Regions from separate parts of the Arenimonas alkanexedens genome, predicted to be linked through region 2. Evidence: predicted binding sites of a transcription regulator. Region 2 holds the regulator's gene; the other holds the start of a gene.
The links. The regulator sigma-54, encoded in region 2, starts transcription at its own class of promoters, with help from an activator protein. The targets are predictions, from matches to a motif close to TGGCACGNGCNTTGC.

Region 1: the regulator sigma-54 is predicted to act here: its motif matches at 2,195-2,209, upstream of glnA (type I glutamate--ammonia ligase).

What each region holds. Positions count from the first base shown of each region.
Region 1 is NZ_BAAGUO010000003.1:134,603-144,901, forward strand. Features, by position in the region: gene ACYVGY_RS08645 (hypothetical protein) at 1-611, opposite strand, end outside; gene glnA (type I glutamate--ammonia ligase) at 746-2,155, opposite strand; gene ACYVGY_RS08655 (undecaprenyl-diphosphate phosphatase) at 2,378-3,172, shown strand; gene ACYVGY_RS08660 (tetratricopeptide repeat protein) at 3,169-5,196, opposite strand; gene ACYVGY_RS08665 (YheT family hydrolase) at 5,210-6,229, opposite strand; gene ACYVGY_RS08670 (lysophospholipid acyltransferase family protein) at 6,231-7,022, opposite strand; gene ACYVGY_RS08675 (hotdog fold thioesterase) at 7,092-7,472, opposite strand; gene ACYVGY_RS08680 (YkvA family protein) at 7,531-8,139, opposite strand; gene ACYVGY_RS08685 (phospholipase D-like domain-containing protein) at 8,238-10,073, opposite strand; gene ACYVGY_RS08690 (YceI family protein) at 10,070-10,299, opposite strand, start outside.
Region 2 is NZ_BAAGUO010000002.1:387,004-397,302, forward strand. Features, by position in the region: gene ACYVGY_RS06370 (diguanylate cyclase domain-containing protein) at 1-545, shown strand, start outside; gene purN (phosphoribosylglycinamide formyltransferase) at 542-1,213, shown strand; gene ACYVGY_RS06380 (DUF3108 domain-containing protein) at 1,217-1,933, shown strand; gene murA (UDP-N-acetylglucosamine 1-carboxyvinyltransferase) at 1,955-3,211, opposite strand; gene ACYVGY_RS06390 (BolA family protein) at 3,281-3,520, opposite strand; gene ACYVGY_RS06395 (KpsF/GutQ family sugar-phosphate isomerase) at 3,592-4,593, shown strand; gene ACYVGY_RS06400 (KdsC family phosphatase) at 4,601-5,140, shown strand; gene lptC (LPS export ABC transporter periplasmic protein LptC) at 5,137-5,700, shown strand; gene lptA (lipopolysaccharide transport periplasmic protein LptA) at 5,705-6,175, shown strand; gene lptB (LPS export ABC transporter ATP-binding protein) at 6,175-6,894, shown strand; gene ACYVGY_RS06420 (RNA polymerase factor sigma-54) at 6,926-8,362, shown strand; gene hpf (ribosome hibernation-promoting factor, HPF/YfiA family) at 8,494-8,820, shown strand; gene ACYVGY_RS06430 (PTS sugar transporter subunit IIA) at 8,828-9,301, shown strand; gene hprK (HPr(Ser) kinase/phosphatase) at 9,303-10,253, shown strand; gene rapZ (RNase adapter RapZ) at 10,250-10,299, shown strand, end outside.

The sequences.
Region 1 (10,299 bases), on a different contig from region 2:
GACGTGCGGCCTTCCACGGCGTCGAGGGCGGCCGCCGTCAGCGGCAGCCGAAGCGTCTGGTAGGCCGGCATTGGAGCCGACGGGCTGGGCGGGAAGGGACTGCGCAGATGCTCGCTGGCCAGCGCCTGCGCGGCCAGGCGCGTGCGATGCTCCTCTCGCGCCAGCAGTGCACGCACCTCGTCGGTGTTCTCGCGCACGAAGGCCAGGCAGCCCGCGGGGTCCCATTTACAGGAAGCCAAGGCCAGGTCCACGGGGTCGCGCGGTGGGTAAGGACTGTCCTCGAGCAGCGCATAGTTCAGGCCAACGCCGGCCTCGTCCGGCGAACCGGATGAGTTCAGAAGATCGCGGTCGCGGCGTCGTTCGAAGGCGGCGAACCGCTCGACCTCGCCAGCGAGCGCGGCATCGAGCCGGCTCTCGGGCACGACGTGGTCAATCAATGCCAGGGCGGCGAAGCCATTGCTGCCCGCCACCGGCGGCAGCGATACCGACAGCAGCGCTACGTCGGCCCGCGCTTCATCGCTGACGGCAAACCAGCGCAGCGTGGCCGCCAGCAGCACGGCCACCCCCGCGAGCACCAGCAAGCCAAGAAACGATTGCCTGATCCACTTCATCGCGCACCCCTGGGTTGTCGTCGAATCCTAGCCGCAGTTTCGCGAAAACGACAGGCAGGGGGATTTCGATCCGCCTAAAAAGAAAGCGGTCCGGTTTTCACCGGGCCGCCTCTTAGTCACGAAAAACCGACCGCTCAGAGGCCGTAGTACATCTGGTACTCGAGCGGATGCGTCGCCGCGCGGAACTTGGTCACTTCCTGCATCTTCAGCGCGATGTAGCCATCAATGAAGTCGTCGCTCATCACGCCGCCGGCCTTGAGGAACTCGCGGTCCGCGTCCAGCGCGTCCAGCGCCTGGTCGAGCGAATGGCAGACGGTCGGGATGTTCTTTTCTTCTTCCGGCGGCAGGTCGTAGAGGTCCTTGTTGCTCGGCGCGCCCGGATCAATCTTGTTCTTGATGCCGTCCAGGCCGGCCATCATCAGCGCGGTGAAGATCAGGTAGCCCGAGTTCATCGGGTCGGGGAAGCGCATCTCGATGCGGCGCGCCTTCGGGTTGGACACGTAGGGAATACGGCAGCTGGCCGAACGGTTGGAGGCGGAGTAGGCCAGCATCACCGGCGCTTCGAAGCCCGGCACCAGGCGCTTGTAGCTGTTGGTGGTGGAGTTGGCGAAGGCGTTGATCGCACGCGCATGCTTGAAGATGCCGCCGATGTACCACAGCGCCATCTGGCTGAGGCCACCGTAGCCGTCGCCCGAGAACAGATTCACCCCGCCTTTGGCCAAGGACTGGTGCACGTGCATGCCGCTGCCGTTGTCGCCGACCAGCGGCTTGGGCATGAAGGTGGCGGTCTTGCCGTTGCGGTGGGCGACGTTCTTGATGATGTACTTCATCATCATCAGCTCGTCGGCCTTCTTCACCAGCGAATTGAACTTGGTGCCGATCTCGCACTGGCCGGCGTTGGCGACCTCGTGATGGTGCACCTCCACTTCCTGGCCGGCGGCCATCAGTAGCTTGCACATCTCGGCGCGGATATCGTGCAGCTGGTCGGTCGGCGCCACCGGGAAGTAGCCGCCCTTCACGCCCGGACGGTAGCCGCTGTTGCCGCCCTCGTACTTCTTCTTGCTGTTCCAGGCCGCTTCCTCGGAATCGATCTCGAAGAAGGTGTGGCCCATGTCGTTGGCGAAGCGCACGGAGTCGAAGATGAAGAACTCGGGCTCCGGGCCGAAGAAGGCCTGGTCGGCGATACCGGACGCCTTGAGGTAGGCCTCGGCGCGCTTGGCGACGCCGCGCGGGCAGCGCGAATAGCCCTGCATGGTGGCGGGGTCGAGCACGTCGCAAACCAGGATCAGGGTCGGGTCGGCGGTGAAGGGGTCGAGCACCGCGGTGTCCGGATCCGGCAGCAGGACCATGTCGGACTCATTGATACCGCGCCAGCCGGCGATGGACGAGCCGTCGAACATCTTGCCGTCCTCGAACAGGGCCGGCTCGACAATAGACGCCGGGAAGGTGACGTGGTGATGCACGCCGCGCGGGTCGGCAAAACGCAGATCAATGAATTCGATCTCGTGGTCCTTGATCAGCTTTTCGATATGGGCAAGCGACATGTGCGCGACTCCGGCAGGGAAAGGGGTAGTGGGTGGGTTGCAAGGCGCGTGCCAAGCCAAGACTCGGCGCAAGCATCCGTTTTTATTAGATATTATTATTTAATCCACACCAAAAATCCCTTCAATGGTGCATTTGATGACCATAAATGCACCCGTATGGTGCGGCAGCTCGAGCGCCTGGCTCGCGTATGCTCCCGCCTTTGGCCATCGAAACCCGCACCCGTGAACGAGCTGCTGTCCGCCCTTCTGCTGGGCATCATTGAGGGACTCACCGAGTTCCTGCCGATCTCGAGCACCGGCCACCTGCTGATTGCCCAGCATTGGCTGGGTGCGCGCTCGGACCTGTTCAACATCAGCATCCAGGCCGGCGCGATCCTGGCCATTACCCTGGTCTACCGGCAGCGGCTTTGGCAGTTGGCCACCGGTCTGGGCCAGGCCGAACATCGCCTCTACGCGCTGAAGATCGCCGTGGCCTTCGCCGTCACCGCCGCGGTGGGCCTGCCGGTGCGCCTGCTCGGTTGGGAGCTGCCCGATGCCGTGAGCCCGATCGCCTGGGCGTTGGTGATCGGTGGCGTGTGGATGCTGGTGGCCGAACGCATCGCGGAAGGCAAACCGCCTTCGGATGCCCTCACTTGGAAGGTAGTCGTGGCCGTGGGCCTGGCCCAGGTGGTGGCCGGCGTGTTCCCCGGCACCTCGCGTTCGGCGGCGGCGATTTTCATGGCCTTGCTGCTAGGCATGAACCGCAAGCCGGCCGCCGCTGAGTTCGTGTTCCTGGTCGGCATTCCGACCATGTTCGCTGCCAGCGGCTACGCGCTGCTGGAAACCGCGCTGGAGGGCGGCATCGGCGACGAAGACTGGACCAGTCTCGGCGTCGCCTTCGTGGCGGCGACCGTGACCGGCTTTGCCTCGGTGCGCTGGCTGCTGGGCTATATCGCCACGCACCGCTTCACGCCCTTCGCCTGGTATCGCATCGGCTTGGGCGTGGCCCTGCTGCTGGGCCTGCCGGCAGGCAGTTAGTCCGCCGGATAGCCCAGGCGCACCGCGACCGGCGTCAGCCGGGCCAAGGCCTCGGCGAACTCGGTGCGGTAGTGGCGCCAGTGGCCATCCGGAAGCTCGGGGCCCTTGCCGCGCACGCCCGGCAGCGGATTCTCCAGTCCCAACGCCTGCTCGATGATCGCGCTGGCTTCGCCGGCGTCGCCGTCGAGGCGGGCAATACGCACGCGGTCCGGATTCGCATCGCGATGGTCGGCCAAGGCCTCGAAGCAGCGCGCCAGCCAGTCGGCCGAGGCCTGGGGGTCGGGCGCCGGCACGTAGTTTTGCAGGCTGCCGTACACAAACCAGTTCATCAGCGCCTGACGCGGATCCGCTATCAGGGCCAACACCGTGGCGCCGCGCAGCGCCGCCAGGGTGTAGGGATCGAGATGCGGCAGCCAGTCCACCGCCGTGGCCGGATCCAGTCCGGCGGACGCGAAGGCCGCGGTCCAGCTGGCGGCACTGCCGGCACGCGCGTGGCCCGGCGGGAAACGCATCAGGCCAAAGCCGTCGCCGGCCGAGACGATGTTGGCCCGCTCCAGGCCCAGGCGGGCGCCCAGCGCCTGCTTGGCCGTGACCAGCACGAATTCGGCGCGCACGCCGACCGGCGCCCAGACCAGGGTGCCGCTGATTTCGCCTTCGGGCACCTGTTCGGCCGGCGCCACCGACGGTGGCGGCACCATGCGCGACTTGTCCGGCAGCTGGTGCAGCATTTCTTTCCAGCGGGCCGCGGCCTCCGGATAGCGGCCGGCGCCGTCCAGCGCCAAGCCCGCCCAAGCCAAGAGGATGCGCCGGTGCTCGGGGTCGCCCGCCTCGGCCAGCATGCGGCCGGCGCGGGTCAGGGCTTGCTCGAGGTCTTCGGCCTGCTCGACCTCCAGCTTCACCATGCCGCTGCGCAGCAGGCGCGGCTCGATGGCCAGGGCGCGGTCGGCCCAGGCCGAGGCTTCGGCCAGGTCACCGCGGTTGCGGTGGTACTCGGCGAACATGTCCAGGCAGGCCGGGTGGCCGGGCTGTGCGACCAGCCAGCGGTTAAGCAGGTCGAGCACCTCGGGCGGCGGCTGGACCGCGGCCGCCGCCAACTGCAGGCGCAGCAACCACAGCTCGACTTCGTTCGGCGCCTTGGCAAGGGCCGCCTCGACCCGGGCGATGGCTTCCGGCGCGCGCGCGGTGCTGCCCAGCATCTGGCTGAAGCGGCGCAGACTCGGCAGGTGCAGGGGCTGCGCGTCGAGCACGCGCGCCATGTCCTCGAGCGCCGCGGTGCCCTGGCCCTGCTGCAGGCGCAGCTCGGCGCGCAGGCCGACGGCGTCCAGGTCGGCCGGGAAGCGCTCGATCAGTTCGTCCAGGGTCTCCAGGGTCGCGGGGCGTTTTTGCTGGCGGCGCTGGGCTTCGACCAGGCCGCGCAAGGCGACGCGTGGCCGCGCCGGATCCAGCCGCAGCGCGTTCGAAAGCGCCTGCTCGGCGAACACCCACATCTGCCGCTGCAGGTAGGCAATGCCCAGCGCCAGCTGCGCCGAGGCCATGGCTGGCTGGGCCTTCACGGCCGCGGTGTAGCAGCGCAGGGCGTGGTCGGTTTCACCCTTGGCCTGGGCAACGTGGCCTTCGGCCAGCACCACCAGGGGATGGCCGGCATCCACGCGCTGGGCCAGGCGAAGATTGCGATCGGCCTCCGCGCGGTCGTCCCGGGCCAGGGCGGCATGCACCTGCATCAGGTAGGCCACCAGGGAATTGGGGTCGAGCGCGACCGCCTGCTGCAGGCCGTCGGTGGGCTTGCCTTCGGAGAGGTCGAGCGCCGCGCGCGTGGCGTGGAAGTTGCCGCGTTCGGGATCGAGCGCGATCGCCTTGTCCAGGGCCTGGCGGGCGCCGTCGCCGTCGCCGGTCGCTTTCAGGGCGATGCCCAGCAGGTGCCAGGCCTCGGCGTTGGCCGGTTCGGCCTCAACCAGTTGGCGGGCGGTGGCAAGGGCAAGGGCGAAGTCGCCCTGGCGCAGGGCGTCGTGGATGCGAGCAAGCATGGGCAGGCGTGTTCTAGGCGGAAACGGCGATTGTATCCCGTGCCGGCGCCACGGCTGCCGACAAACGTTCGGTCACCCAGCGCTCGGCGTAACCGCGAAGGTTCACGCCCTCAAGGAAGCCGCAGTGCCCGCCGAAATCGGCGATTTCCACGCTTGAATGCGCCGGCAGGGCCAAGCGCGGGAAACCAGCCACCGGGATCACCGGGTCATCGGCCGAGGCCAGTACGCTCACCGGCACCTGCAGCCCGGCCAGGCGATCGCCGGCCACGGCATAGCCATCGAAATATTCCTCGACGCCGGCCAGGGTCGTATGCCGCTCCACCAGCCAGCGCGTCAGGCTGCGCATGTCCTTGGCCAGCACGCTGTCGTCGAAATCGTGATGGCTGGGAAACAGCGCGCGCTTGATCACCAGCGAACGCCGCCACTTCTTCATGAAGTACCAGTGATAGAAGGGTTGCGCCGATTCGAGCGTGCGCATCACCGCCGACGGATCGATCGCCGGGCACACCGCGGCCGCATGCACCAGCGGGATGCCCGCGGCCGGCGCCGCCAGCGCCAAACGCAGCGCGAAGTTGCCGCCCAGCGAATAGCCGGCCGCCAGCATCGGCTGCGCCGGGAAGCGACGCGAGACCTCGGCCGCCGCCTGCACCACCTCGGCCAGCCGGCAGGAGTGGAACAGGCCTTCGTTGAGATGATGGGTGTCGCCGTGGTCGCGGAAGTTGAGCCGGAACACTTCGAAACCGCTGGCCAGCAGCTGGGCGGCGGTATGGCGCATATAGCTCGACTCGCTGCTGCCTTCCCAGCCGTGCAAGAGCAGCACCAGGCCGCGCGATGGCGCATCGGCCTTGGGCAGGTGGCTGTGGAAGCCCTGCAGGCGAACGCCGTCTTCGACGCTGATGATGTGCTCGGCGGTCTCGGCGCCCAGGCGCTGCAGTGCGCGCAGGCCGGCGGCGCGACGCAGCGGCGCCGAACTCAGCACCGACTGCAGGTGTGGATTGCGAAGCCAGCGCGGCGGGCGATAGGCGCTGACCATCTCAGCCAGCCATGGCGGCGATGATGCGTTCGCGACAGGTTTCGGCCATGCGCCGGCGGCCGTCCTCGCTCGACGCCACCGGCTCGAGGAAATGCACCTCGGCCACGCGCCCGGGTTCACCGAGCAGGCGCAGGAAATTCTGCAGGAAATTCTCGCGCGGACCGAAGGCGACGATGGCCTGGGCGTCGCCGCGGGCGCCGTACTTGAGCGCCACCGGCTGCGCCGGCACGCTCGCCAGCACGGCGGGCTGGAAGATGCGCGCATGGAAGGTGCCGATGGCGTCGCCGCCCAGGGTGCGCCCCTCGGGGAATACGCCGACCGCCAGGCCCTGCTCCAGGCGCTGCACCATCTGGTGCATCACGCCGTGCAGCGAATCATTGTTGCCGCGGTGGTGATAGATGGTGCCGCCGCGACTGGCGACCCAGCCCACCAGCGGCCAGCGGGCGATTTCGGCCTTGGCCACGAAACCCATCATGCGCTGGCTGTGCATCAGCTCGATGTCGATCCAGCTGACGTGGTTGGCCACGAACAGCGCCGCACCCGGCAGCGGCGTACCGTAGCGGCGCAGCCGGAACCCGAAGATGCGCATCAGCGTGCCCGACCACCAGCGGATGATGCGATGGTCCAGGCGTTCGCCGCGCAGCTCGATCCGCGCCGAGATCGGATTGATCATCAGCAGGGTCAGCGGCAGGCCCACGCACAAGTGCAGGCACAGCAGCGGCAGACGCCAGAGGTAGCGCAGCGGGCGGCGCCAATCCTGGGACGGACGAGCCGTTTCGGTGGGTGCGGACATTGACGGCATTGTGCCGTAGCCGCGCCGAGTAAACACCCGACGCTGCGGTACGTGGCCGGGCGGCGCCGATCAGGCGCCGATCACCGCCGCGGTCATGCGCGAGATGCAGGTCAGGCGGCCCTGGGCGTCCTCGATGCGGATTTCCCAGACCTGGGTGGCGCGGCCGAGATGAATCGGCCGGGCGGTGCCGGTGACCAGGCCTTCGGTAACGGCACGCAGGTGGTTGGCATTGATTTCGATGCCCGCGGCCTGCTGCTTCAGGGCCGGGTCCAGGCACAGATAGCCGGCCATGCTGGCCAGGGTCTCGGCCAACAGCACCGAAGAGCCGCCGTGCAGCAGCCCGAATGGCTGCCGCGTGCGTTCATCCACCGGCATGGTGGCGCGCAGGAAGTCGTCGCCCAACTCGGTCAGCACGATGCCCAGATGCCCGGGGGCGGTGCCCGCGAGCATTTGGTTCAGGGTCGCGACGTCCGGCCGGTGGCGGAAGGGATCGGCCACGTTAAAGCGCTTAGCGGACGCGCATCAGGCCGGGACGGAAGGCGCTGGTGTAGCTCTTGCGCGCATAGCCCGAGCTGTCGCCGTAACCGCTGCCGCCCTGGCGGTTGCGGCGGCGATGCATGCGGTCCACCAGCTCGTCGCGGCGGGCTTCAAGCCAGTCCGCCCGACCGACGGTCGACGGATCCAGACCGCGGCGCTCGGCTTCGCCCTGGCGATATTCGCAGAACTCGTCGTAGGCCTCGATCTCGTGCTTGAGCTCCTTCACGCACATCTCGATGGCGATGGCGTCATCGAAGTAGCCCAGCACCGGCACATGGTCCGGGATCACGTCGGACGGGTCGGCGAAGTAGACCAGGGCCGACAGCACGCGCTGACGGTCTTCCTCGGGCAGGTGCCAGCCTTCGTCGCGCGACATCGCGATCAGGGCGTCCAGGCGGTCAAGACGCTCGGCGATGAAGTCCGGCACTTCGACCTTGTTGGCCTCGACCAGCAGCTTGGAAGCCGCGGCGATGATGTCGTCAGCGGACTTGCTGCCGGCGGAGGCGCGCGCTTTGGCCAAGGCCTGGTTGAAGTGCTCAAGGTCGCGATCGGAAAGTTCGAAGCTGATGGCAAGAGGCATGCGAGGGTGTCCGGCGGGAGTTACAAGAACCCGAAGCCTAGGCCCGGGCGCGGGCGGCGTCAATCGAACGCAAGCCAGCGCGACAGGGGCCACGCCGCTTACAAGATCGGAACGAGGCCGGCACCAAAGGCGGTCAGGATGCGGGTGTAGACGGTCTTGAGCGGCAGGTCCACCTCGGGGAAGGCGCCCACGTCCTCATAGCATTCGTAAAAGCCCGGCTGGCCCGGCGGGATCGGATTGCAGCCTGGCCTGAGCTCGTAACTGGTGGCGTAGGGGAAGGGCCAGATATCAAAGATCGGCAGCTTCTCGGACAGCTTGCCCAAGCTGTAGTTAAGGCCCGACAGCACCGGCGGCTTCTCCTGGGCGGCGATCAGCCAGGCATTCTCCGGCCGCATGTCGCGCTGGATGCTGGCCAGCAGGGCGCCGGCGAACACCCGGTCGTGCACCACCACCATTGATTCGGTGTTGTAGTTGTCCGAGCGGGGATCGAAATTGTGGCTGCCAACCACGCCGATGCGGTCGTCCACCACCAGCGACTTGGCGTGAAGGCCGACCCGGATGCCAGCGCGTTTGAGCGGCACCGGCCCACTGGACGAGCCCGACGAGCCCGAGCCGAACATCGGCAGGTGCGCGGCACGCGTCTCGCCCAAGGCGCCGGTGGCCTCGACGTTGATCGGGGCGTCGCTCGGATAGGGCTTGTACTCGAAGATGCGGAAGCCCAGCTCGCGAAGATAGAGGCGCTTGTACTTGTGGCTCATGGCATAGACCGGGAACGCGTCGGTGGCCGCAAGGGAATTGGTGGACACCCACACCGTCGGCCTGTCCTTGCGCCTTTGCAGCTCGCGAAAGAGCTTTCGCGCCGGGCGCGAGAGCACCAGATAGGGCGTCTGGATAACCAGCTCGTCGCGGGTGCCTTCAACCAGGTCGCGCATCGCGATCGACGCGTCCTCCCCGGCCTTGAGCTCGCCTTCGTGCTTCTCGGGCAGGTCGGCAAAGAACTCAACGCGGCCCACCGTCAGCCGCAAGGGCTGCATCCTCGCCATCACGGCGCTGCCATCGCCGGCCTCCTCGCGCATGGCGTCAACCCGCAGCGTACGCACCGCGCCCGGATCAAGCAGCGCGTTCGGCGGCACGCCACCGTGGCGGTGCAGGCGCTCGGCCACGTCCTTGAGCTCCTCGGCCGGGCGCGAACGCTCGTAGCTCCAGAACGCGTCGAAGTTGTCGCCCATCGCTTTCACCACCGGGCCCATCACCAGGATGTCGCGATCGCGGTAGTTGTAGCCCTCGGCCCAGTCGAAGTAACGGTCCTGGATATTGCGGCCGCCGGTGATGCCGGCCACGCCGTCCACCCGCACCAGCTTGGTGTGCATGCGCTGGTTGAACTTGGTGAAACAGCACAGGATGCCGGCCGCGTACTGCAGGCTCTGGGTCTTGGCTTCGTCGAAGGTCGGGTTATAGAGACGCAGCTGGAAGTTGGCGTGCTGGCCGGCCAGGGTCGCCTGCAGGTTGGGGTCGGGCAGGCCGTAGAGCTGGTCGAGCAGCACGCGCACCTTCACGCCGCGGCGCGCCGCCGCCAGCAGCTCCTGAAGCACCAGGGTGCCGCTGTCGTCCTTGTCAAAAATGAACATCTGAAGCTCGATGCTTTCGCGCGCGGCGCGGATCAGATGCAGGCGCGCCAGCAAGGAGTCCTGGCCGCGGTCGAGCAGCACCACCTCGTGCCGCGGCGCGTCCGGCGATGAGGCGGCCACCGCCGCGTGGCCAAGCGCGAGCAGGGGCGATTCGACCGCACAGTCCACGCCTTCGCGGCAGCCGACCGTGGTGCTTCGCGCCTGCAGGGCGAGGTCGGCCATGTCCTGGCGTTCGCGCACGGACAGGCTCGAGCAGCCAGCCAGCAGCAGGAGCAGGGCGAAGGAAAGGCGTGGGAGTTTGGTCATGGGGCGACAGCGTCGCGCAATCGCACCCGGAAGTCGAAGCCTACTTCGTCGCGGACCCAGACCCGCTGGCTGGTCATGCCGAAGGCGCGGCGGCTGATCTCGCCCTGGACCACGATGTCGCAGTCCCGGCCCGGCCGGTCGCAGCCGGCGGGAAGCAGCGAGAACGTGACCCCCCGGGTCTTGCCGCGCAGCTCCAGCCGCCCCTTGAGCGCGCCGCCGGACGCCA
Region 2 (10,299 bases):
ATGCCATTGCTGCCGCGATGTTCCATGCCACCCGCCATGCGGCAAACGACCTGTTCTACCTGGCAACCCACGACACGCTTACCGACCTACCCAATCGCGCGCTGTTCGCCGACCGGCTGAACTCGGCCGTGTCGGGGGCCCACCGGAAAGGCGTATCGGTGGGCGCATTGATGGTGGACCTGGACGACTTCAAGCCCATCAACGACGAATTCGGCCACGCCTGCGGCGACGCCGTGCTGGCCCAGGTCGCGAACCGGCTGAAGGCTTGCGCGCGCGCCTCCGATACCGTGGCCCGCATCGGCGGCGACGAGTTCGCACTGGTGCTGTCGCCGCTGTCCACCGACGAGGACCTGCACAGCGCGATCGACCGCCTGCATGCCAGCCTCGCGCCGAACTACTCGTATCGCGAGCTGACCTTCACACTCAAGGCCAGCATCGGCGGCGCCCTGGCGCTGGCCGAAGCCGGCAGCGCCGAAGAGTTGCTGGCGCTGGCCGACCAGCGCATGTACGCCGCCAAGCGCGCCCAGAAGACCCCGGAGTCGTGAGCGACGAGCCTTTGCGCCTTGCCGTGCTCGCCTCCGGCCGCGGCAGCAACCTCAAGGCCCTGGTCGAGGCCATCCGGGAACACCGTCTGCCGGCCCGGCTTGTCGGCGTGTTCTCGGACAAACCGGCCTGCGGCGCCATCGCGCTCGCTCGTGACGTCGGCATCCACGCGCTCGCGCTCAGGCCCCGCGACTACCCGGACCGGGACGCCCACGATGAAGCGCTGTTCAGCGCCGTCGCCGATGTTCAGCCCGACCTCATCGTATGTGCGGGATACCTACGCATCATCAGCACCGCCTCGGTGCGTCGATTCGAAGGCCGAATGATCAACATCCACCCGTCCTTGCTGCCCAAATACCCGGGTCTCGACACCCACGCCCGTGCCCTCGCTGCCGGCGACGCCGAGCATGGCGCCAGCGTGCACGTGGTGGTGCCGGCGCTCGATGCCGGACCGCTGCTTTCCCAGGTGCGTTTGGCGATCGAGCCCAGCGACGACGACGCCACGCTGGCCCAGCGCCTGCTGCCGCGCGAACACGCGCTGCTGCGCGCCACCGTGGCCTTGCTCGCCGAGCGCAGGCTGCAGATCAGCCGCAGCGCGGTGACGCTGGACGGACGCGCGCTCGCCGCGCCGCTGCAGCTGGGCGCCGACAACCTGCTCAAGGAAGCCTGAGTCATGCGCCTGCCGTACTTCGTCCCCGCGCTGCTGGCCGCCCTGATGCTGCCTGGCCTGGCCTGGGCGGCACCGCCGCCGGCCGCCTTCGCCGCCGACTATCAGGTCCAACAGGACGGCAAACCACTGGGCACGGGCCGCATCACCCTGCGCCGCCTGCCCAACGGGCGCTGGGAAATGAGCACCCGCAGCGAGGCCACCGAAGGCCTGTTCGCCGTTGCCGGCGTGCGCCGCAAGGAAGTGTCGGTGATGGACTGGACCGGCGATACGCCGCGCACCCTGGACTACGACATGCAGCAGGACGCGGCCTGGAGCAAGCGCCGGGAAACCCTGGCGGTCGATCCCCGCGCCGGCACCGCCCGCGTTACCTACAAGGGCGAGGCGCAGTCGCTTCCTTATCGCGACGGCCTGCTCGACCGCCACGCGGTAACCGCGGCCCTGATGTCGGAGCTGTCGGCCGGACGCCGCGGCGAAATGAGTTTCGCGGTCGCTGGTCGCCGAAATGTCGAGGTCCAGCGCTACCGCACCGCCGCCAACGTTCGCCTGCGCACCGCGCTGGGCGTGGAGCGCGCGATCCGCGTCGAGCGCGTGCGCGACGACGACAGCGGCCGGATCACCAAGATTTGGTTTGCACGCAACCGCGGCTGGCTGCCGCTGCGCATCAAACAGTACGAGTCGGACGGCAGCACGCTGGACATGCGCATCACCGCGGTGCGCTAGCCCGATCGCCCGGGCCGGCCCTTAGGGCAGGCGCCGGATCTTCGCGCCCAGCGCGCCCAGCTTTTCTTCGATGTTCTCGTAGCCGCGATCGATGTGGTAAATGCGGTCCACCACGGTTTCACCGTGGGCCACCAGACCGGCCAGCACCAGCGACGCCGAAGCGCGCAGGTCGGTGGCCATGATCGGCGCGCCGGTCATGCGCTCGACGCCGCGGATGATGGCGGTATTGCCCTCGACGCGGATATCGGCGCCCAGGCGCGAGAGTTCGTTGAGGTGCATGAAGCGGTTCTCGAAGATCGTCTCGGTGATCACGCCCACGCCCTCGGCCACCGTATTGAGCGCGGCGAACTGCGCCTGCATGTCGGTCGGGAACGCCGGGTATGGCGCCGTGGTGAGGTTGATCGCCTTGGGACGGCGGCCGCGCATGTCCACTTCGATGCTGTCGTCGCGGGTGTTGATGTGCGCGCCGGCTTCCTCGAGCTTGAGCAGGATCGCGTCCATGGTGTCGGCGCGCGCCTTTTTCACCGTCACCTTGCCGCCGGTCATCGCGCCTGCCACCAGGAAGGTGCCGGCTTCGATGCGATCGGGGAGCACGTCGTAATGGATGCCGCGCAGCGAGTCCACGCCGTGCACCACGATGCGGTTGGTGCCGGCGCCTTCGATCTGCGCGCCCATCGCAATCAGGCAGTTGGCCAGGTCCACGACCTCGGGTTCCTGCGCGCAGTTCTCCAGCACCGTGGTGCCCTTGGCCAGGGCCGCGGCCATCAGCACGTTCTCGGTGCCGGTGACGGTGATCATGTCGAACACGTAGCGGCCACCACGCAGGCGCTCGGCGCGGGCCTTGATGAATCCGTTCTCGACCGTGACCTCGGCGCCCAGCGCCTGCAGGCCGCGAATGTGCTGCTCGACCGGACGCGAGCCAATCGCGCAGCCGCCGGGCAGCGACACTTCGGCATGGCCGAAGCGGGCCAGCAGCGGGCCCAGCACCAGGATCGAGGCGCGCATGGTCTTGACCAGCTCGTAGGGCGCCACGGTGGAAGTGATGAAGCGCGGGTCGGCAGTGATCGTCAGCTTCTCGTCCACCATCAGCTGCACGCCCATCGCGCCCAGCAGCTCCATGGTGGTGGTGACGTCGTGCAGGTGCGGCACGTTACCGATCGAGATCGGACCGTCGGCGAGCAAGGTGGCGGCCAGGATCGGCAGCACCGCGTTCTTGGCGCCGGAAATCTGGACGTCGCCGTTGAGCGGCTCGCCGCCGGTAATCACAATCTTCGCCATATTCTTCTTGTCTTTTTGTAGGAGGGCCTTCAGGCCCGAATGCTCCGAGGATCGGGCCTGAAGGCCCTCCTACGCGGAGCGGTCGGCTTCGTCCGGAGTCAGCGTGCGCAGCGCCAGGGCGTGGATCTCGCCGCCCATGCGTTCACCGAGCGTGGCATAAACCATGCGGTGGCGGGCCAGCGGCATCTTGCCGCGGAAGGCCTCGCAGACCACGGTGGCCTCGAAATGCACGCCGTCGTCGCCCGTGACGCGGGCGCTGGCGCCGGGAAGGCCGGTTTCGATCAGGTTCTGGATGATGTCGGGAGTCATAGCGGACGGGGGCGCGGCTGGCGCGCAGGCCTTACAATGAGGCCCCGCATCATACCCCCAACCTCCCCCGCATGAACGATCTCGCCCAGGCACCGAAGGTCCCCGACGACGCGCTGGTCGCCAGCGGCCGCACCGTCATCGACGTCGAGGCCCAGGCCCTGACCGCGATGCGCGCCCGCATCGGCACCGAGTTCGCCGCCGCCTGCCGCCTGATGCTGGCCTGCCGCGGGCGGGTGGTCTGCACCGGGATGGGCAAGTCGGGCCATATCGCCAAGAAGATCGCCGCCACCCTGGCGTCCACCGGCACCCCGGCCTTCTTCATGCACCCGGGCGAGGCCAGCCACGGCGACCTGGGCATGGTGACCGACGCCGACCTGGTGCTGGCGCTGTCGAACTCCGGCGAATCCGACGAAATCCTGGCCATCGTCCCGGCGCTCAAGCGCCAGGGCAACCTGATGGTGGCCATGACCGGCCGCCCGGCATCGAGTATGGGCGGCCTGGCCGACGTGCACCTGGACGTCAGCGTGCCGCTTGAAGCCTGCCCCCTGGGCCTGGCGCCGACCTCCAGCACCACCGCCGCGCTGGTGATGGGCGACGCCCTCGCGGTGGCCCTGCTCGAGGCCCGCGGCTTCACCGCCGAAGACTTCGCCCGCTCGCACCCGGCCGGCAGCCTGGGCCGCAAGCTGCTGCTGCACATCCGCGACATCATGCACACCGGCGCCGCCGTGCCCAGCGTGCCCGCCGACGCCAGCACCACCGCCGCCCTGCTCGAGATGACCCGCAAGCGCCTGGGCATGACCGCCGTGGTGGATGCCGGCGGCGTGCTGCAGGGCGTGTTCACCGACGGCGACCTGCGCCGCGCGCTGGACGACGAACACACCGACCTGCACGCCACCCCGGTGTCGAAGCTGATGGGCCGCACGCCCAAGACCATCGGCGCCGACGCGCTGGCGGTCGAAGCCGCCCGCCTGATGGAAGAGTTCAAGATCAGCTCGCTGGTGGTGGTGGATGAGCAGCGGCGGGTCGTGGGCGCCCTGAACATTCATGACCTGTTGCGCGCCCGCGTGGTCTGATCCGGCGATGATCCTGACCCCCGCCGACCTCCACGCCCGCGCCGCCGGCATCCGCCTGGCCTGCTTCGACGTGGACGGCACGCTCACCGACGGCCGCCTGTTCTACGACGCCGCCGGCAGTGAATCCAAAGCCTTCCACGTGCTCGACGGCCAGGGCCTGCGCCTGCTCGAAGACCACGGCATCGCCGTGGCCCTGATCACCGCCCGCGAGAGCGCCGCCGTGCTGGCCCGCGCCCGCGACCTGCGCCTGTCGCACGTGCATACCGGCGTGAAGGACAAGGCCGCCACCCTGCGCATGCTCTGCGCGCAGCTGGGCGTGGGCGCCATCGAAACCGCGCACATGGGCGACGATCTTCCCGACCTGCCGGCGCTGGCGCTGGCCGGCCTGGCCGCCGCGCCCGCCAATGCCCACCCCTGGGTGGCCGAGCGCGTGCACTGGCAGTCGCGCGCCCGCGGCGGCGAAGGCGCGGTGCGCGAACTCTGCGACCTGATACTCGACGCACGCGGCCTGCGCGCCGCCGTGCTCGCGCGCTTCGGCAGCGAATGAGCCGGGCCTGGCTCAACGGCGTGCTGGCGGTACTGGCCGTGGTCCTCGTCAGCGTGGCGGTGTGGCAGTGGAACCAGCGGCAGGTGGCGCCGGTGGAAGCCGCGCAGCGCTCCGACTACATCCTCAAGGATTTCGAGCTGACCACGCTGGACCAGGAAGGCCGCGAATCCTTCACCGTGCGCGGGCCGTACATGCAGCGCGACGTGGGCGGCAAAAGCCTGAGCCTGGTCGAACCCCGATTCTCCTTCCCGGGCGCGGACGGCGGTCGCTGGAACGCCAGCGCCGAGGCGGCCTGGGTAAGCCCCGACGCCGACCAGGTGCACCTGCTGCGCCAGGTAAAGATGATCAGCCCGGTCACGCCGGCCGGCCTGCGCACCCGTTTCGCCACCGAACGGCTGCGGGTGCTGCCCGACATTGACCGCGCCGATACCGCCGAGAAAGTGACCATCACCCATGGCGACTCTATACTCGTGGGCACCGGCCTCGACGTAGACATGTCGGCCAAGCGTTTCCAGCTGCTGAACGACGTCAAAGGACACTATGCGCCCCGCCGCAACTAGCCTGTTGATCCTCTGCCTGGCCGCCACCGGCCCGGTCCTGGCCAAGTCCACCGACCGCAGCCAGCCGATGGACATCGATGCCGACAGCACCGATGCGCTGCTCGGCGACGACGCGGTGTCAACGCTGGCCGGCAACGTCAAGATCCGCCAGGGCAGCCTGGAAGTGGATGCCGACCGCGCCGAGGTCCACCGCCGCGCCGGCGACATCGACCGGATCGTGCTCACCGGCTCGCCCGCGCGCCTGCGTCAGGTTTCCGACCAGGGCGAACCCATGGACGCGCAGGCACGCCAGGTCGTCTACAGCCTGTCCAGCGACGTGATGGTGCTGACCGGCGGCGTGGTCATTGAGCAGCCGCGCGGCAACCTGCGCGGCGAGACCCTGAAGTACAACCTCGACACCGGCCGCATCGAAGGCGGCGGCGACGGGCAGCGCGTTTCCCTGCGGATCCTGCCCAAGACCGCGCCGGCCAACTGATGCTCACTGCCGCCGGGCTCGCCAAGAGCTACAAATCGCGGCAGGTGGTGCACGACTTCGGGCTGGCGCTGCGCCCGGGCGAGGTGGTCGGACTGCTCGGCCCCAACGGCGCCGGCAAGACCACCTGCTTTTATATGATCGTCGGCCTGGTCGCGACCGACAGCGGCCAGATTTTGCTCGACGGCAAGGACATCACCGCGCTGCCGATGCACGAGCGCGCGCGCCGAGGCCTGGGCTACCTGCCGCAGGAAGCCTCGGTGTTCCGCAAGCTCAGCGTGGCCGACAACATCAGCGCCGTGCTGGAGCTGCGGCCCGAGCTCGACGCCGCGGGCCGTGAACGCGAACTGGCGGCATTGCTCGAAGAGCTGCAGATCAACCACGTCGCCGGCCAGGCCGGCGCGAGCCTCTCGGGCGGCGAACGTCGGCGGGTCGAGATCGCGCGGGCGCTGGCGGCGGCGCCGCGCTTCATGCTGCTCGACGAACCCTTCGCCGGCGTGGACCCGATTTCGGTCGGCGAGATCCAGAAAATCGTCCGTCATCTCAAGCAGCGCGGCATCGGGGTGCTGATCACCGACCACAACGTTCGGGAAACCTTGGGCATTTGCGACCGGGCGTATATCCTCAATGCTGGCCGGGTGCTCGCGCAGGGTTCGCCCGACGAGGTTCTGGCCAACGCCGACGTGCGTCGCGTCTACCTGGGCGATTCCTTCCGCCTCTGAGGCCGGCCGCGCGGTCCTTCCGCGGAGCGCCATGAAGCCCACCCTCCAGACCCGGCTCGGCCAGCAGCTATCCCTGACGCCCCAATTGCGCCAGGCGATCCGTCTGCTGCAGCTTTCCGCGATGGAGCTCGAGAGCGAGCTCAACGAGGCCCTCGAATCCAACCCCCTGCTCGAGCGTGAAGAAGACGCCGAACCGGCACACGCCCCGGCCGACGGCGACAAGCCGGCCGACGCGCCTTCGGGCGAGGACGCGGGCGACAGCCCCGACAGCGGCGACTTCGATCCCGGTGAACAGGCGGACTGGTTCGACGCCAGCGCCGGCGGCAGCGGCGAACGTCGTGGCCACGGCGACGACGACAGCGACGAGTTCGCGGCCGCGGCGCCGGTGGACCTGCACGATCACCTGCTCTGGCAGCTCCAGCTCAGCCACCTGGGCCCGCGCGATATCGCGATCGGCCAGGCCCTGATCGAGGCGATCAACGACGACGGCTATCTGGAAAGCCTCCTGGCCGATATCCAGGCAACCCTGCTGCCGGAGGTCAAGGCCTCCGAGGTCGAGGTCGAGACCGTGCTGCACATCATCCAGCACTTCGACCCGGTCGGCGCCGGCGCACGCAACCTGTCCGAGTGCCTTTGCGTGCAGCTGCGCCTGCTCAGCGAAGACACTCCGGGCGTGGTTCTGGCGCGGGAAGTCTGCGGCAAGCACCTCGACGCGCTGGCGAAGCTGGGCGCGGCCCGGCTGGCGGCCCAGCTGCACCAGCCGACCGAGGCCATGGACCAGGCCGTGGCCCTGCTGCGTTCGCTCGACCCCAAGCCAGGCGCCCAGATCAGCGCCGGTGAAGCCGAATACATCGCGCCCGACGCCATCGCCTACCGGCAGGGCGGCGTCTGGAAGGTGAGCCTGGCCCCGGGCAGCCAGCCCCGGCTGGGCATCAATCGCCACTACGAGCGCCTGATCGGCAAGGCCAGCCGGGAAGACGACAGCTACCTGCGCAGCCAGCTGCAGGAGGCGCGCTGGCTGATCAAGAGCCTGGAAACCCGCGCCGACACCCTTACCCGGGTCGCCAAGGCCATCGTCCGCCAGCAAAGCGGCTTCCTGGACCACGGCAGCGTGGCCATGCGCCCGCTGACCCTGCGCGAAGTGGCCGAGGAGCTGGGCCTGCACGAATCAACGATTTCACGCGCCACCACCCGGAAATACCTGCGCACGCCGCGCGGCACCTTCGAGTTCAAGCATTTCTTCAGCTCCGGCATCGCCACCGAGCACGGCGGCAGCGCCTCGGCCACGGCCATCCAGGCCATGCTGCGCAAGCTGATAGAGGCCGAGAACCCGCGTGCGCCGCTGTCGGACCAGCGCCTGGCCGAGATCCTCAAGGGCGAAGGCATCCCCGTGGCCCGGCGAACCGTGGCAAAATACCGCGAAGCAATGAACATCTCTGCCTCCAACGAACGGCAGCGCCTGGCCTGAGGCCTTCATCCATGGCGAATGACCGTTACCGCCCTCGCGGCGGAAAGTTCCAACCTCTCTTTGACATTGGTCACGGCGCGTTGCCGATGGCCATGTTTTGATGTGCGTGACCAACCAGGAGGATCGTGATCATGCGGATCGAAATAAGCGGCCACCAGATCGACGTCACCCCGGCCCTGCACGACTATGTGCAGGACAAGCTCGCGCGGGTTGCGCGACATTTCGACCACCACCTCGAGGTCCGGGTGACCCTGGCCGTGGACAAGCTTGAACAACGGGCCGAAGCCACGCTTTCGACGCCGGGCAAGACCCTGCACGCCGAGGCCGTCGCGCCCGACATGTACGCCGCCATCGACCTGCTCGCCGACAAGCTCGACCGTCTGGTGATCAAGCAGAAAGAAAAGATGACCGACCACCACCGCGGCGAATCTGCCGCACGTTCGGACAGCTTCGGCTGACATCGCCATGCACCTGCTGGACCTGCTCTCCCCGGCCCGCGTCAAGGCCAACATCGCCACCAGTGGCAAGAAGCGCCTGCTCGAGCAGCTGTCGACCCTGCTGGCCGACGGCGCCGACGGGGAGAGCGAACGCGGCATCTACGACGGCCTCTGTGGCCGTGAACGACTCGGCAGCACCGGCCTGGGCCACGGCGTCGCGATCCCGCACGGACGCAGCGCTCGCCTGACCAACGCCACCGGCACCTTCCTCCGACTGGCCGAACCCGTGGACTTCAATGCTCCGGACGGCCAGCCGGTGGACCTGGTGTTCGCCCTGGTGGTGCCCGAGCATTTCGCCACGCAGCACCTGATGCTGCTGGCCAACCTGGCGGAGATGTTCGGCGACGGCGATTTCCGCCAGCGCCTGCGCCAGGCGCCCGATTCAGGCGCGCTCTACACGCTGCTCTCGGAGTGGCAGGCCGCAGACCCGGTCGTGGCCTGACGTGGCCGACCGGCTGCGCGCCCGCGAACTCTTCGACGAGCTGGGTGACCGGCTGGAACTGCGCTGGCAGGCCGGACAGCGCGGCGACTCCCGCGTCATCGAGCGCGGTGAACACCTCTCGCGCCGCCCGTCGCTGGCCGGCTATCTGAACGTGATCCATCCCAACAAGGTGCAGATCATCGGCTCGGCCGAACTGGCCTGGCTGGACGGTCTGGATGCGCGCAACCGCTGGGAAGTGCTGCAGAAGATCATGGACGCGCGCCCGCTGGCGATGGTCATCACCCAGAACCAGGACTGCCCGACCGACCTGCGCGACGCCGCGGAGGAATCCGACACGCCGCTGTGGTCCTCGCCGCGCCGCGGCTACGAGCTGCTCAACCTGCTGCAGTACCACCTGGCGCGCGCGCTGGCGCCGCGGGTGACGATGCACGGCGTGTTCATGGAGATCTATTCGATCGGCGTGCTGGTTACCGGCGACTCCGGGCTGGGCAAGAGCGAACTCGCGCTCGAGTTGATCAGCCGCGGCCACCGCCTGGTGGCCGACGACGCCGCCGAGTTCACCCAGATCGCCCCGGACGTCCTCGACGGCACCTGCCCCGAACTGCTGCAGGACCTGCTGGAAGTGCGCGGTCTGGGCGTAATGAACATCCGCCAGATGTTCGGCGACACCGCGGTCAAGAAGAACAAGTACCTGCGCCTGATCGTGCACCTGGTGCGCGCGCAGGACCCGTCCGCCGACGCCATGGCGCGCATCACCGGCGAGTCGAGCAGCCGCAAGGTGCTCGACCTCGACGTTCCGGTGGTGGAACTGCCGGTTGCCGCCGGCCGCAACCTCGCCGTGCTGGCTGAAGCGGCGGTGCGCCTGCACCTGCTGCGCAGCAAGGGCATGGACCCCGCGGCCGCCTTCCTGGCCCGGCACAGCGAATTCCTATTGCGCGGGGATGCCCCATGAGCGAATCCGCGCGTCCCCTGCTGATCGTCGTCAGCGGCATGTCCGG